DNA from 3 places in the Halalkalibacter sp. AB-rgal2 genome. Region 1 is predicted to be linked to each of the others. Evidence: riboswitches for the same ligand, from Rfam matches in the RefSeq annotation. Region 1 holds a riboswitch; each other region holds the start of a gene.

Region 1 (4,291 bases):
TAATTTCTCTTGGCGGTACGTTACTGCCTCGCTCGTTATCATTTGTAGGTCCAGTATCAACTGATTCTCTTGAACATTATCATGTCAACAAAGCATTTCTTTCCTGTCAAGGTATTCACCATGATAGAGGAATTAGTGATTCAAATGAACTTCAAGCTATTGTTAAGAAAAAAATGATGGAAATTTCTGATGAAACATTTTTGCTCGCTGATTATTCGAAATTTGGTGTTCAAGCATTTGCACGCATCGGTTCGTTAGAAAGTGTTCAAATGATCATTACAGATCACAATACATCGGATGACCAGCTTACACGATTTAAAGATTTGCCATTGTCAATTATAAAATCATAGTTTCAGCTTGTTCGAAAAAGAGAGCGATCCTTTTTAGTGTATGTAGCAAAGATTAGCACCATAACTTAGTGAAGTATGGTAAAATAAGTTCGATTTGATTGAAGGACTTATTGTAAAGGGTGAAACGATGACGATTAAATTTGATTTACATACTCATCACGAACGTTGTGGACATGCAATCGGTACAATTGAAGATTATATTAGACAAGCGATTCAATTAAACTTAGATTATATTGGTATCTCGGATCATACTCCGCATTTCTACAGTGAGGAGGATCATCTCTATCCAGGGATTACGATGAAGAAAAGTGAATTTAAAAGTTATGTGGAGGAAGTATTACAGCTTAAAGAGAAGTATGCAAGTAGGATCCATGTGCTTTTAGGGATTGAAAGTGATTTCTTCATTGATCATATGATTCATTACCATAAGCAATTCGAATTGTATCCATTTGATTATATTATTGGCTCTGTCCATTTTATTCACGACATAAATATTTTTCAACGTGGTCGATTTGATTCATTAACTCAATCAGAACGAGTTCAAGTTAAAGAAAGCTATTATGAACAAATTGCTTTATCAGCTAAAAGTGGATTTTTTCAAATATTAGGGCATATTGATGCGATGAAAGGGTATTATCCTCCATTTTCAGACTTAAAAACGGAGGTTGTTGACAAAACGTTAAAAATAATAGGAGAAGAACAGGTCGCAATTGAAATAAATACATCTGGTAAAACAAAGGATGTTGGGGGATGGTATCCAGCAAATGAAATTCTAGAACGAGCATTATTTTACAGTGTTCCAGTTACTTTTGGTTCAGATGCTCATACACCTGAGCGAATAGCGGATGATTTTGACCTAGTCAGGAAAAGGTTAAAAGAAATCGGTTATAAGGAATGGACTTATTTTATTAATAAAAAGGCAGTGAATGTTTCTTTGTAAAGGATGAATAATAGCTCTGTTTTTGAGCTACTATTTAATGGGTTTACATAATATTATTATAGTAATTTTTATTAAAGTTCGTTTTTATAAAACTGTCATGTTACAATGTGGAGAACTTAATGTTTCTAAAGGAGTCACATATGCTATTTCCTGTTTTGCTTTCATTTGTCGTTTGTGTCGTTGCACTTGTCATCACTTTAAAATTAACAGCAGCTAATGATGAAGAATATGATAGTAAAAAAAGTATGAAACATATGTCATGGATTTACTTTCTCGTGTTTCCTATTATTCTAGTCGTTGTTTTACTTTTATGGTGGATTGCGGAGTTAATGAGTTAGTTGAATAAATCATTTGGCTAATAATCGATAGTGTGGTATCATTTACTAGAAATTGAATAGTACTCGGGGAGCTATGAGGTTGGCTGAGAGGATGTCCCGTTGAAGACATCGACCCTTTAACCTGATCTGGGTAATTCCAGCGGAGGGATGTATGACTAATTTGTATACGTGTATTAAATGAACGTCTACATGCCTCCATGCATGTAGACGTTTTTTGCTGCTTGGAAGTCCAATCGGGGAAGAGGAAGATCAATTCTACGGAAAGGTGTTGTTGTAGTTTTATATAGTAAGAGGGGGTATTCATGAAAGATTTGAAGGGTGCGACAAAAGCTGGATTACCAGCCATTGTCACTGTCGCTATGTTTGTACTCATATGGGAGCTTATCGTTCGGGTCACCGACATAGAACCTTATATTCTACCAGCTCCATCTGAGATTTTTCTGGCATTTGGTGAGTCGTGGACATTATTGCCAGAACATATTTGGATTACTGCTATTGAAGCATTACTTGGTTTTAGTTTGGGGATTATCGTTGCATTGGTCATTGCTTTATCACTTGATGCATCAGCAATATTACGAAAGAGTGTGTATCCATTGCTTCTCTTTTCCCAAACGATTCCGATTATAGCGATTGCACCTTTACTCATTATTTGGTTTGGATATGGCATTCTACCAAAGGTGTTAGTCGTCGCTTTAGTAACATTTTTTCCTGTAGTTGTGAACATGATCGAAGGCTTGCAATCGAGTGATCGGGATATGATGAGGTTATTACAATCAATGGGTAGCTCACGTTGGCAAACAATGCGTTATGTTCGATTTCCACATGCACTCCCATACTTATTTACTGGTTTGAAAATTGGTGCAACCTACAGTGTGTTAGCTGCAGTAATCTCTGAGTGGGTCGGAGCAAGCAAAGGTCTAGGTATTTATTTAGTTCGAGCTCAAAATTCTTTTGCAACCGATAAAGTGTTTGTTTCGATTGTGATTATATCATTATTAAGTTGTTTCCTATTTTTAATCATCGTCCTTATTAGTAGATGGACGATGCCTTGGAAATATAAGCATATGAAAAAAGGAAGTGGACAAAGTTGAAAAAAGGTTTATCAATCATCATCATGAGTGTTATGACTAGCTTTGCTTTAATAGGATGTGGTTCAGAGGATGTGAGCAATGACGATTCGACTGAACTAAATGAAGCAGATAATGAACAATTGGGAGAATCAACAGATGAAAAAGATGAACAAATGGGAGAGACAATAGAGGAAAAAAATGAACGACTAGAAGCGACAATTGTACTGGACTGGGTTCCTAACACGAACCATACTGGTATTTATGTGGCTAAAGCAAATGGGTATTTCGAGGAAGAAGGCTTAGACATTACAATCATCGAACCAGCGTTAGAAGGAGCGGATCAAATCGTCGCTTCTGGTCAAGCTCACTTTGGAATAAGTTCACAGGATAATGTAACGGTAGCCCGCTCAAGTGATATTCCGGTTATCTCATTAGCTGCGATTATTCAAGAGCATACGTCGGGATTTGCTTCACCAGTTGAAAAAGATATCACTTCTCCTTCTGATTTTGAAGGAAAGACGTATGGTGGCTGGGGATCTCCACAGGAAGATGTGATGATATCAGAAGTAATGAGTACAGTAGATGCTGATTCTTCAACAGTTGAAAATGTCACGGTGGGAACGTCTGACTTCTTCGTTAATACATCAAGGGAAATTGATTTTCAATGGATTTTCTATGGATGGACAGGTGTTGAGGCAGAGGTACGTGGTGAAGATATAAACATGATTTATTTAACGGATATCGATCCAGTTTTTTCATATTATTCTCCAGTTATTATTAGTAGTGATTCTGTTGTTGAAGAACAGCCGGAGCTTGTTGAGAAATTTATGCATGCCATCAGTCGTGGGTATGAATTTGCCATTGATCATGTCGATGAAGCGGCAGACATCTTAATCGAGGCAACTCCCGAAACAGATGCTGAGTTAATACGTGCTTCTCAGGAGTGGTTAAGTGAACGTTACCAAGGAGAGGCGGAGAAGTGGGGGTATCAAAGCACAGATGTTTGGAGTACTTATACCGAATGGATGCTAGATAATGAATTGATTGAAGTAGATGTACCAATTGAAGAAGCGATGACGAATCAGTTTCTTCCTTAGAAAAGGAGATATGATGCATTTACAATTATCGAATATTCACTATACATTCTCTGATCAAACTAACGTCATTAATGATTTGCATCTCTATATTGAAAAAGGGGAATTTGTCTCCCTTATTGGACCTAGTGGATGTGGAAAAAGTACATTATTCAATTTAATATCTGGTTTAGAGATACCAAGCGCTGGTGAAATTCTTCTTAATGGCCATTCGATTGTCGGTCAACGGAATCATGCAAGTTATATGATGCAAAAAGATTTACTTTTACCGTGGAAAACAGTATTAGAAAATGCTCTATTAGGAGCAGAAATTAGTAAGCAGAATATAGCAGAATCTAAGAAAAAGGCGTTTGAACTCTTACCTTTATTCGGACTTGATGGCTATGAGCATTATTATCCGCATGTTCTTTCAGGTGGAATGAAACAACGCGCTGCCCTATTAAGGACATTTCTCCATCAAAAAGAACTTTTGTTGTTAGATGAGCCTTTCGGAGCGCTT
Region 2 (4,291 bases), on a different contig from region 1:
TTTCGTCTTCTGAGGTGAAGTGCCTTTTTTCATATGGATAACATGATTAGCTGCTTTATTATGAAAGAGCACGTCGTTCTTTAAAAAAGAAGCTGATTTTTTTTACTTAATTTGTTTTCAAAATAATGAAACATTTTTGAATTTGAAACGTCTATATAGTAAAGAGGATAAAAGTCGGATATGATAGTGATAGACATCTTATGGAGTGGGGGGAGAATTTTGAAGAAATATATCTTTTTTTTCGTTATTGTTTTTGTATTAAATGGTTGTTCAATGGCTGAGCTTGAGGCTAGTCCTAACCCCACTCGAACAATGAATTCAAGTGTACCGAAAGAATTGCCATCATCATTTTTAGAGCGAACAAACATCCTACCGTTTCAGAATGTATCGTCCTCTTTTATTGAAATCGTTGATTGGTATAATGAAGACCATATTCTTTATTTAGAGGAGTCTGATGAACGGTCCTACGTCTATACGTACCATCTTTTTACGGGAACATCTGAGTTATTGTTTGAGACCGATGGATGGGTTGTCGATTTGAAAGGTAATGCTGATCAATCATTGTTTGCTATACAAACATATAGTACTGATAACAAATCGACATTAGTGGTGATTAATGAAGAAGGGCAAATAAAAAGAATCATTGAAGATCTTGGTGAGGAATATTCTGTTTTTTGGAATTCTTATGATCCGACGTCGATGGTTCTTATCTCTTTTCTACCTGATTGGAAGTTTGTAGCTTATCATTTAGATATAACAGTAGATCAGTTAACTGAAGTTGATTTAACGCACCCTTATGTTCAATGGTTATCCGAATCAACGTTTGCTTATTTGAATTGGGATGAGTTTGAGCCAAGTTACCATGCTCCTTTAGTCATTTATCATACTGACACAAAGGAAACGACGTCATGGCAAGAGGATATTATTGCTTTTGCGAGTTTTACAAATGAACTGTCGCTAGCTGTTACGGTTCAATCTCCAGATTCACTCTATTCAACGTATACGTTCTATCAAAATCAAGAGCCGTATCGAAAAATAGAAATGCCGATATTAAATACGTATTCAGAGCAATGGTGGATTCCCTTTTACACGTATGACTCAGTAAATGATGTTTTCTATTATTTGCGTCCTAAATATAGCAGTGATTATTTTAGCTATGAAGATGGCTATGAATTAGTCGCTTATAGTGTGAAAGAAGATTCAGAGAGAAAGATTACAACATTTGATCGACATGAGCCATTAAGTGTGTCACCATCAGGAGATGCAGTGTTAATTGGTGATCGCTATGAGCGAATATATGATGTTGATCGAGGAAACATGATTTATTTATTAGAGGATGAGTAGCTTGCATTTTTGAATGAAACTCTGTCATAATGGAGTCAATGGAATAGTAATTGAGCATATTCAAAAAGTACCAAAAAACGGCAATGGCTCCGTTCGCTACGTGTTATGTGGTCAGAAAAACATTCACGACAAGACTTTTAAAAGATGGAGCGACTGCGCTCATTGCTTTGAGGTCATTCAATAGGGAAATACTTGCCCTATTGGAACAACCTCTAATAAAAAGACTAGGGGTGTCTCATAAGAGACTGAGAATAAGGTGTTTATCTTATACCCTTGTACCTGATCTGGCTGATACCAGCGTAGGAAAGTCGATACACATGATTTTTTCATATGTAGCCGTATTCCGTTGATCGGGTACGGTTATTAGCGTTTAAGAAAAGTCGCTATCGCGTTTTCTTATCAAATTGTTTTCTATTAAAGGGTGGGAGAAGAAATGAAAGAGTTTCAATTATATGCTATTACGGGTGAGGAGTTCCATCAAGGTCGGGATTTAATTGACGTTATGGAAGAAGCTATCAAAGGCGGAGTCGATATGATTCAACTTCGTGATAAAAGAAGCAGTAAAAAAGAGGTTTTTGAAAAAGCAAAAAAATTACGTCAGTTAACATTGCAGTATGATGTCCCTTTTATTGTGAATGATCATATCGATGTTGCATTAGCTGTTGATGCTGATGGTATTCACATTGGTCAAGATGATCTACCAATTGAAGAAGCAAGGAAAATCGTCGGGAACAAACTTATTGGATTATCGACCCACCATATCGAAGAGGCTCGTGCAGCTGTTAAGGCTGGCGCTGATTATATTGGTGTCGGTCCGATATTTTCAACTAAAAGCAAGGTTGATGTCGTTGATCCTGTAACAACTGAATACATTAAACAGGTTGTAGCCGAAATTACGATTCCTTTTGTCGCAATCGGCGGGATTAAATTGCATAATGTTGATCAAGTGTTAGAGGCCGGAGCTTCTAGAATTTGTATGATTAGTGAAATTGTTGGTGCTGAGGATATTCAGTCAGTTTGTCAACAATTTGTAAGGAAACTATCGAAGTAAAGGGGAGTGTGTGTGATGCAACTGCTAATTAATGGTGAGGAACATCAGTTAAACGTTGGTACACTTGATGAAGTTGTCGCACATTTTGAATTGGAATCACAATTAGTTGTAACAGAAGTTGATGGTGAGATTATAGACCGTTCAAATTGGACAACGACAGCGATAAAAGAAGGAATGAAAATTGAACTCGTTCAATTTGTTGGAGGAGGATGATCTCGATGAATAATAAACGTCTAACGATTGCAGGGAAGGAATTATCATCACGGTTTTTCTTAGGGACAGGTAGGTATCCAAACCCCTTTGTCCAAAATGAAGCGATAAAAGCATCGGAGGCTGAAGTCTTAACGTTTGCGATACGCCGTGTCAATTTAGAAGCACCTACTGAGGATGCAATTTTACAGCATTTAGAAGGAATGTCTTTTACGTATTTGCCTAATACATCTGGTGCGAAAACAGCAGAGGAGGCTGTACGAATTGCTCGTCTTGCTAAAGCATCTGGTTTAAGTGATTGGATTAAAGTTGAAATTAGTGTAGATGAGAAGACTTTATTACCTGATCCGATCGAAACGTTAAAGGCTACAGAAGTCCTTGTTGACGAAGGGTTTGTCGTATTACCATATACGTCAGATGATCCCGTTTTGTGTAAGAAGTTAGAGCAAGCAGGGGCTGCAGCAGTCATGCCTGGTGGTGCTCCGATAGGAACTGGCCTTGGAATTTTGAATGCTTATAACCTTCAGCTTATCGTTGAGCAAGCGGAAGTACCGATCATTGTCGATGCAGGTTTAGGCTCAGCGATGGACGTAGCACAAGCAATGGAATTAGGTGCGGATGGAGTTCTAATGAATACACCAGTGGCTAAGGCGAAGGATCCAGTCAAAATGGCACAGGCGATGAAGTATGCAATAGATGCAGGTAGACTTTCATATGAAGCAGGTCGAATTCAAAAGAAAAAGTTTGCTACTGCTAGCAGTGGACTACCATCTTTTATTTCGAATTGATTTAAGGAGGAGCAACTTTGGGGGAACGTGTTCTAGTCTTAGGAGGAGGCGTTATTGGTTTAGCTACTGCCTTTGAGTTAAGTCAAAGAGGCTATGCCGTAACGATTCTTGAGAAGACAGTATGTGGAGGACAAGCTTCGGGTGCAGCAGCAGGAATGCTTGCTCCCTTTTCAGAAATTGGAGAGGATCCGGATGATTTTTTTCAATTATGTCTAGATAGTTTACGAATGTATAAGAAATGGCAGCAAGAAGTGAAGCGAGTATCAAAGCTAGATTTTGAATATAGCGAAAGTGGTAGTTTACATGCTGTGTATCATGAGGCAGATGTGCTAGCGCTTGAAACACGTAAGTCATGGCAAGAACAATGGGGGACAGAAGCTGAGCTTCTTACTGGTGAGCAGCTAAGAAAGATGGAACCGTTGTTGTCAAAGGATTTAAAAGCTGCAATGTATTATCCAGAAGAAAGTCATGTCTTTGCTCCTGATTATGTTCTCGCATTAGAACAAGCCTGTCGTGAAAATGGTGTAACCATTAGTGACCGATTAGAGTCTGTTGAGATTTTAGAATGGAAGGAAGCGGTTCATCTACGTTCTAAGTCAGGCAAGGATTTCCGGGCAGAACAACTTATTATTTGTTCTGGGGCGTGGGCTAGTGAGCTTGAGCATGTTTTTCATATTCGCATACCTGTGTATCCAATTAGAGGGCAAATTTGTGCGTATGACATGCAAGAGAATGATGTGAATCATATTATTTATACAAGTCAAGGATACTTTGTTCCAAAGGCAAATGGAACATTAGTGAATGGGGCATCAGAAGATATAGCTGGATTTCAAACATCTGTTACCGAAAAAGGAATTGAACGACTAACGAATTGGAATAAGCGAGTATTTCCGCATTT
Region 3 (4,291 bases), on a different contig from region 1:
TGAAGAATATCTTTATTTTTTAAAGACCCAATCTTCTTTTCAATAAATGAATGAACTTTCATTATGAACTCCCTTCTCCTCGTTTATGACTAACTTTTTACTTAAACATATCCTATTAAACAACAATTCATTTTTATTTGATCATTCTTTCATAGAATTCAACAGGGTATACGATATATGTATATTTTAGGAATAAGTATTCTGTGAGTAGGGATATAACTATTTTCTTATTTGAAAATAGAATCATCTGTGCTAAAGATTCACCTAATATTTCCCTTCAACTTGATTGTCCTTTATAAACGTATCCTGTAATCTAAATACATTTACGCTTAAGCACCTTCCTAAGAATAACCAAAGTTGATACGTTACCCACATCCCTCAATACCAAGTTAACGTATATGTTTTAACTTTATTTTATATAGAACATTTTAGTATAATTCCAAATATTGCAAATGAACGGATGATGGCTGATAAGCGGAAGGTACGATCACAGAAAGTGAACTACGCGCAATTGAAGATGAGGAAATGAAACGCATTGTTGCCAAGCAAAAGGAAGCTGGTCGCCAATCAATAACAGATGGAGAAGGTATTCAATTTCAAGGGGTCAAAACAAAGCCTCATTATTTTAATTGACGGTTTGGATGTAGACAGACTATTTCTTGAATTTGACGATAAGCGTTCAGGTGATTCGAACCACTTCGTTACGTGAAACGACAAGACCTACAGCTTGTTTTAGTTGAAATAGCTAAGGATGCTTCGAAATAAACATGTTTAAAACGATCCATGAAAGAAGTCCTTCCTGGATCGTTTTTCTGCTGTAGCTCTTATCCGTAACCTCTTCTTTGCATTAATCCATCACTAAACCACCATCGACAACAAGATTCTGACCTGTCACTGCTCTTGCCCATGACGACGAAAAGAATAAAGCCGTATCAGCTAATTCTGCTGGAGTAGTTACCTTTTTCAATGGAGTAGTAGACTCAATGATTCCAAACACTTCTTCAGTCGTCACGCTACTCGCATCCGTTTGCTTCAATAAACCACCTGAGATCATATTAACCGTAATGCCATACTGCCCTAATTCCTTTGCTAAATTACGAGTGAAACCAAGTAATGCCGCTTTACCGGTTGTATATTCATGATAAGCAACGACAGGGTTTTGTACGAGATTCGTACCAATATTTATAATACGGCCAAACTGCTGTTCCTTCATATCAGCTACACACGCTTGTACGGTATTTAGTGCCCCTTTCACGCTTCCTTCTAACTGTGTGTTGAACTTTTCCCATTCAAGCTCGAAAGCATTCTTCTGCGTAACTGGATTAAATTCAAAATCAATTAATGCATTGTTTACAATCGTGGTAACCGGTGTACCAAAATAAGCCTTTGCTTTCGCAACCATTTCCTGCACTTGCACCTTATCTCGTACATCTGCTTGAATCGCAATCGCACGCTCACCGATCGCTTTTACGAGATGGTCTGCTTTTTCTTGACTTTGATAATAATTGATAATCACTTGAGCACCTTCGTTCGCATAAGCCTTTGCTAGCTCTGCTCCCACTCCCCTACTTGCTCCAGTAATTAAAACCGTTTGCTCATTTAATTTCACAATAGTCCCTCCAATATATGAATCTTTTCAACATTTACACAGCAAAAAGACTAGGAAACATAAGGACCTAGTCTTCGAAAAGATAGCCTACTTCCCTCCGCTGGTATGAGCCAGATCAGGTCCTGAGGGTCAAAAAGTTCAATACTTTTTTCTCAGTCTGTATAACAGACACCCCTAGTAGAAACTATTCATTTGTAAATGCTATCTATTATTATAATTTGAACAAAAGGAGCATGCAATTAAAGTGATTCTAGAGATTACATTTCCGCCTTCAACTTATCATAGTGACGAACAATTTCTCTCACTACATCACTATTTTCATCTAATTTACTGACCACTTTCAACACATAAGAAGGTCCATGCTCATTGATCATTGCTTGAATTTCTAGCGCTTCCTCGTCTTCATGAGCATCGAACATTAAGGCAGCTGCTATCGCTTTAGCCAAGTTTGTATACGGTAGCCCTGCCTTATACGCCTGAATAAGAGGACGGATTAAGCGATCCTGTGGACCTAATTTTCGAATTGGGGCACGTCCGACACGTGTAACACCATCATTTAAATAACGATTTTTGAAGCGTTCGATATTTTTATGAATATACGTTAAATGCTCCTCTTCATCAAGTCCATATTCCTTCACTAAGTACGCACCCGTTTCTTTCAACGTCTCTCTCACTTGCTGTACAACACTCTCATCATTTAACGCTTGATCAATGGTCTTCTTTCCTTCAATGTACCCTAAATAAGCGATGACAGCATGACCAGTGTTAACAGTAAATAATTTACGCTCGATAAATGGAGCAAGATCGTCCACAATTGTCATTCCTTCTACTTTTGGAATATGTTCATTTGCTTCCACTACCCATTCAAAGTAAGGTTCAACAAGTACATCAAGTGAGCTCTGATCCTGAATCGGGACAATTCGATCAACAGCCGAATTAAAGAAGAAAATTCTTCCTTTCAGCTTCTGTCTTATTTCATCATCAAGATGCTCCAATATAGATTCCTTTAACCTATCAGTAGCAGCAATTTGATTTTCGCATGCAATCACATAGAGCTTTTCATCCGATACAGCAACACGCTCAGCAATCCCCTGAGCTATTAAGGGTGCTATCCTTGGCAAAATAGTCGGTCCAATTGCCGTTGTTACATAAGTTGCTTCCTTAATTGCATCGATAACTTCTTTTTTCTGGCTCAAATTATTTAATCCAGAAACGTGTTCAATCTTCATTGATTGCTGCTCTTCAGTAGCTAGCTTCACTTGATAGCTTCGTTCTGTATTTAATTGATCAATAATGTGTGCAGCTATGTCGACAAACGTGACATGATAGCCTGATTCTGAAAAAAGAGCTCCGATAAATCCTCTCCCGATATTCCCTGCACCAAAATGAACGGCTTGTTTCAACATTGATCATTCCTTTATCAAATTATTTTGTAAGTAATCAAAAAATGTATCCTCTAACTTCTTGCGAATCATTCCTTCATTTGAAGACGAAAAAATCATCATTGCAATGTCATTTTCAATTAAACTTGTACTTATCATGCTTAGAACCTCCTGTTCACGCTTGCTCATATGTTTAGGAGCCAGCATTAATAGCAGGTTTTTCATTTGCATATCCCTTCCATCCATGCCCTTGATTGTACAAGGCTTATTTAAATGGGCGACTTGAAAGATGAGTTCAGATACACTTTCTTCTCTGCAATGAAACAGTCCCATATTCGTATTTGGTATTCCAAGCCCACCGTTTTTCTCGCGCTCCTCTAGTTCCTTTATCACATTTGTAGGATTTGTCACGAGACCACTCTGCCCACTCTCTTCTACCATTTCTTCAATAACCCTCCAATGACCCTCATCAGATTGCTTCCAATACACACGTAAATTTGCAAGAATCGATTCCATGCTTGAATGAACATCCTGAATTTCCTTTAATAAGCCTTTCACGTCCTGACGGTTGTTCTTTTGATTCGCATCCTTTTCAATAGAAGTCGTGACGTAGCTCTTCTTTCTCGTCACGACTTCTAGATGTTTTTGTAAATAATCTTGAATTGAATGAATATCTTTCTCGCTTAACAACGGGCTAACTAGGATATAATCGACATCAGCAAAGGGTAGCCTAACGGTTGAAATGACCAGTTCATACTCGTTCAAATCAGCCTTTTGAAATTCTTTTATCGACAAAATTTCAACGTTATGAATTTCTGATAGCTCTTTTTGAACACGGCTTGCGAGCATTTTGGACGTTCCAATCCCTGTCGGACAAACGATAACAGCATGTACCTGTATGCTCTCCTCGCGCTTCACTAAAGCCGAACCAAAATGAAGCACAATAAACGCAATTTCATCATCTGGAAAGTGAACATCCTCAAATTGTTTATCCAAGCTTTTCTGCACAACCATAAATAACACCGAATATTTTCTTTTAATTTCATTCGTCAATGGGTTAAATAAATCGAGCTTCTGCTTTAAGCGAAAAATCGATGGTTCCATATGTGCTAGCAATCCTTGATACAACGAAAAGTCATCCATTAAATGTACGTTCAATTGTTCAGACACATCTTGAATGACGTTTTTTATTAACTTTCCCAGTAAGACACTGTCGTAACCAGCAACATCAGCCGCTTGCAGCTTAGATCCTTTTAATACAACGGTCAAAAAATGAACATCGCTCTTTTCTAGTGGAATC

The links. Region 1 has a riboswitch for thiamine pyrophosphate ahead of ACERJO_RS09820 (ABC transporter permease). Riboswitches for the same ligand answer to the same signal wherever they lie in the genome.
Region 2: it holds a riboswitch for thiamine pyrophosphate, as region 1 does, so the genes downstream of both, thiE (thiamine phosphate synthase) here and ACERJO_RS09820 (ABC transporter permease) in region 1, are expected to answer to the same signal.
Region 3: it holds a riboswitch for thiamine pyrophosphate, as region 1 does, so the genes downstream of both, ACERJO_RS15430 (3-oxoacyl-ACP reductase) here and ACERJO_RS09820 (ABC transporter permease) in region 1, are expected to answer to the same signal.

What each region holds. Positions count from the first base shown of each region.
Region 1 is NZ_JBGUAV010000009.1:131,333-135,623, forward strand. It holds gene ACERJO_RS09805 (DeoR/GlpR family DNA-binding transcription regulator) at 1-350, shown strand, start outside; gene ACERJO_RS09810 (histidinol-phosphatase) at 484-1,290, shown strand; gene ACERJO_RS09815 (BshB3 potential contributor to bacillithiol synthesis) at 1,431-1,628, shown strand; TPP riboswitch at 1,683-1,793, shown strand; gene ACERJO_RS09820 (ABC transporter permease) at 1,931-2,719, shown strand; gene ACERJO_RS09825 (ABC transporter substrate-binding protein) at 2,716-3,795, shown strand; gene ACERJO_RS09830 (ABC transporter ATP-binding protein) at 3,809-4,291, shown strand, end outside.
Region 2 is NZ_JBGUAV010000003.1:53,893-58,183, reverse strand. It holds gene ACERJO_RS03330 (membrane lipoprotein lipid attachment site-containing protein) at 220-1,344, shown strand; TPP riboswitch at 1,561-1,667, shown strand; gene thiE (thiamine phosphate synthase) at 1,778-2,395, shown strand; gene thiS (sulfur carrier protein ThiS) at 2,411-2,608, shown strand; gene ACERJO_RS03315 (thiazole synthase) at 2,614-3,393, shown strand; gene thiO (glycine oxidase ThiO) at 3,411-4,291, shown strand, end outside.
Region 3 is NZ_JBGUAV010000021.1:63,042-67,332, reverse strand. It holds gene ACERJO_RS15435 (glycosyltransferase family protein) at 1-62, opposite strand, end outside; gene ACERJO_RS15430 (3-oxoacyl-ACP reductase) at 848-1,609, opposite strand; TPP riboswitch at 1,685-1,795, opposite strand; gene ACERJO_RS15425 (mannitol-1-phosphate 5-dehydrogenase) at 1,867-3,012, opposite strand; gene ACERJO_RS15420 (BglG family transcription antiterminator) at 3,019-4,291, opposite strand, start outside.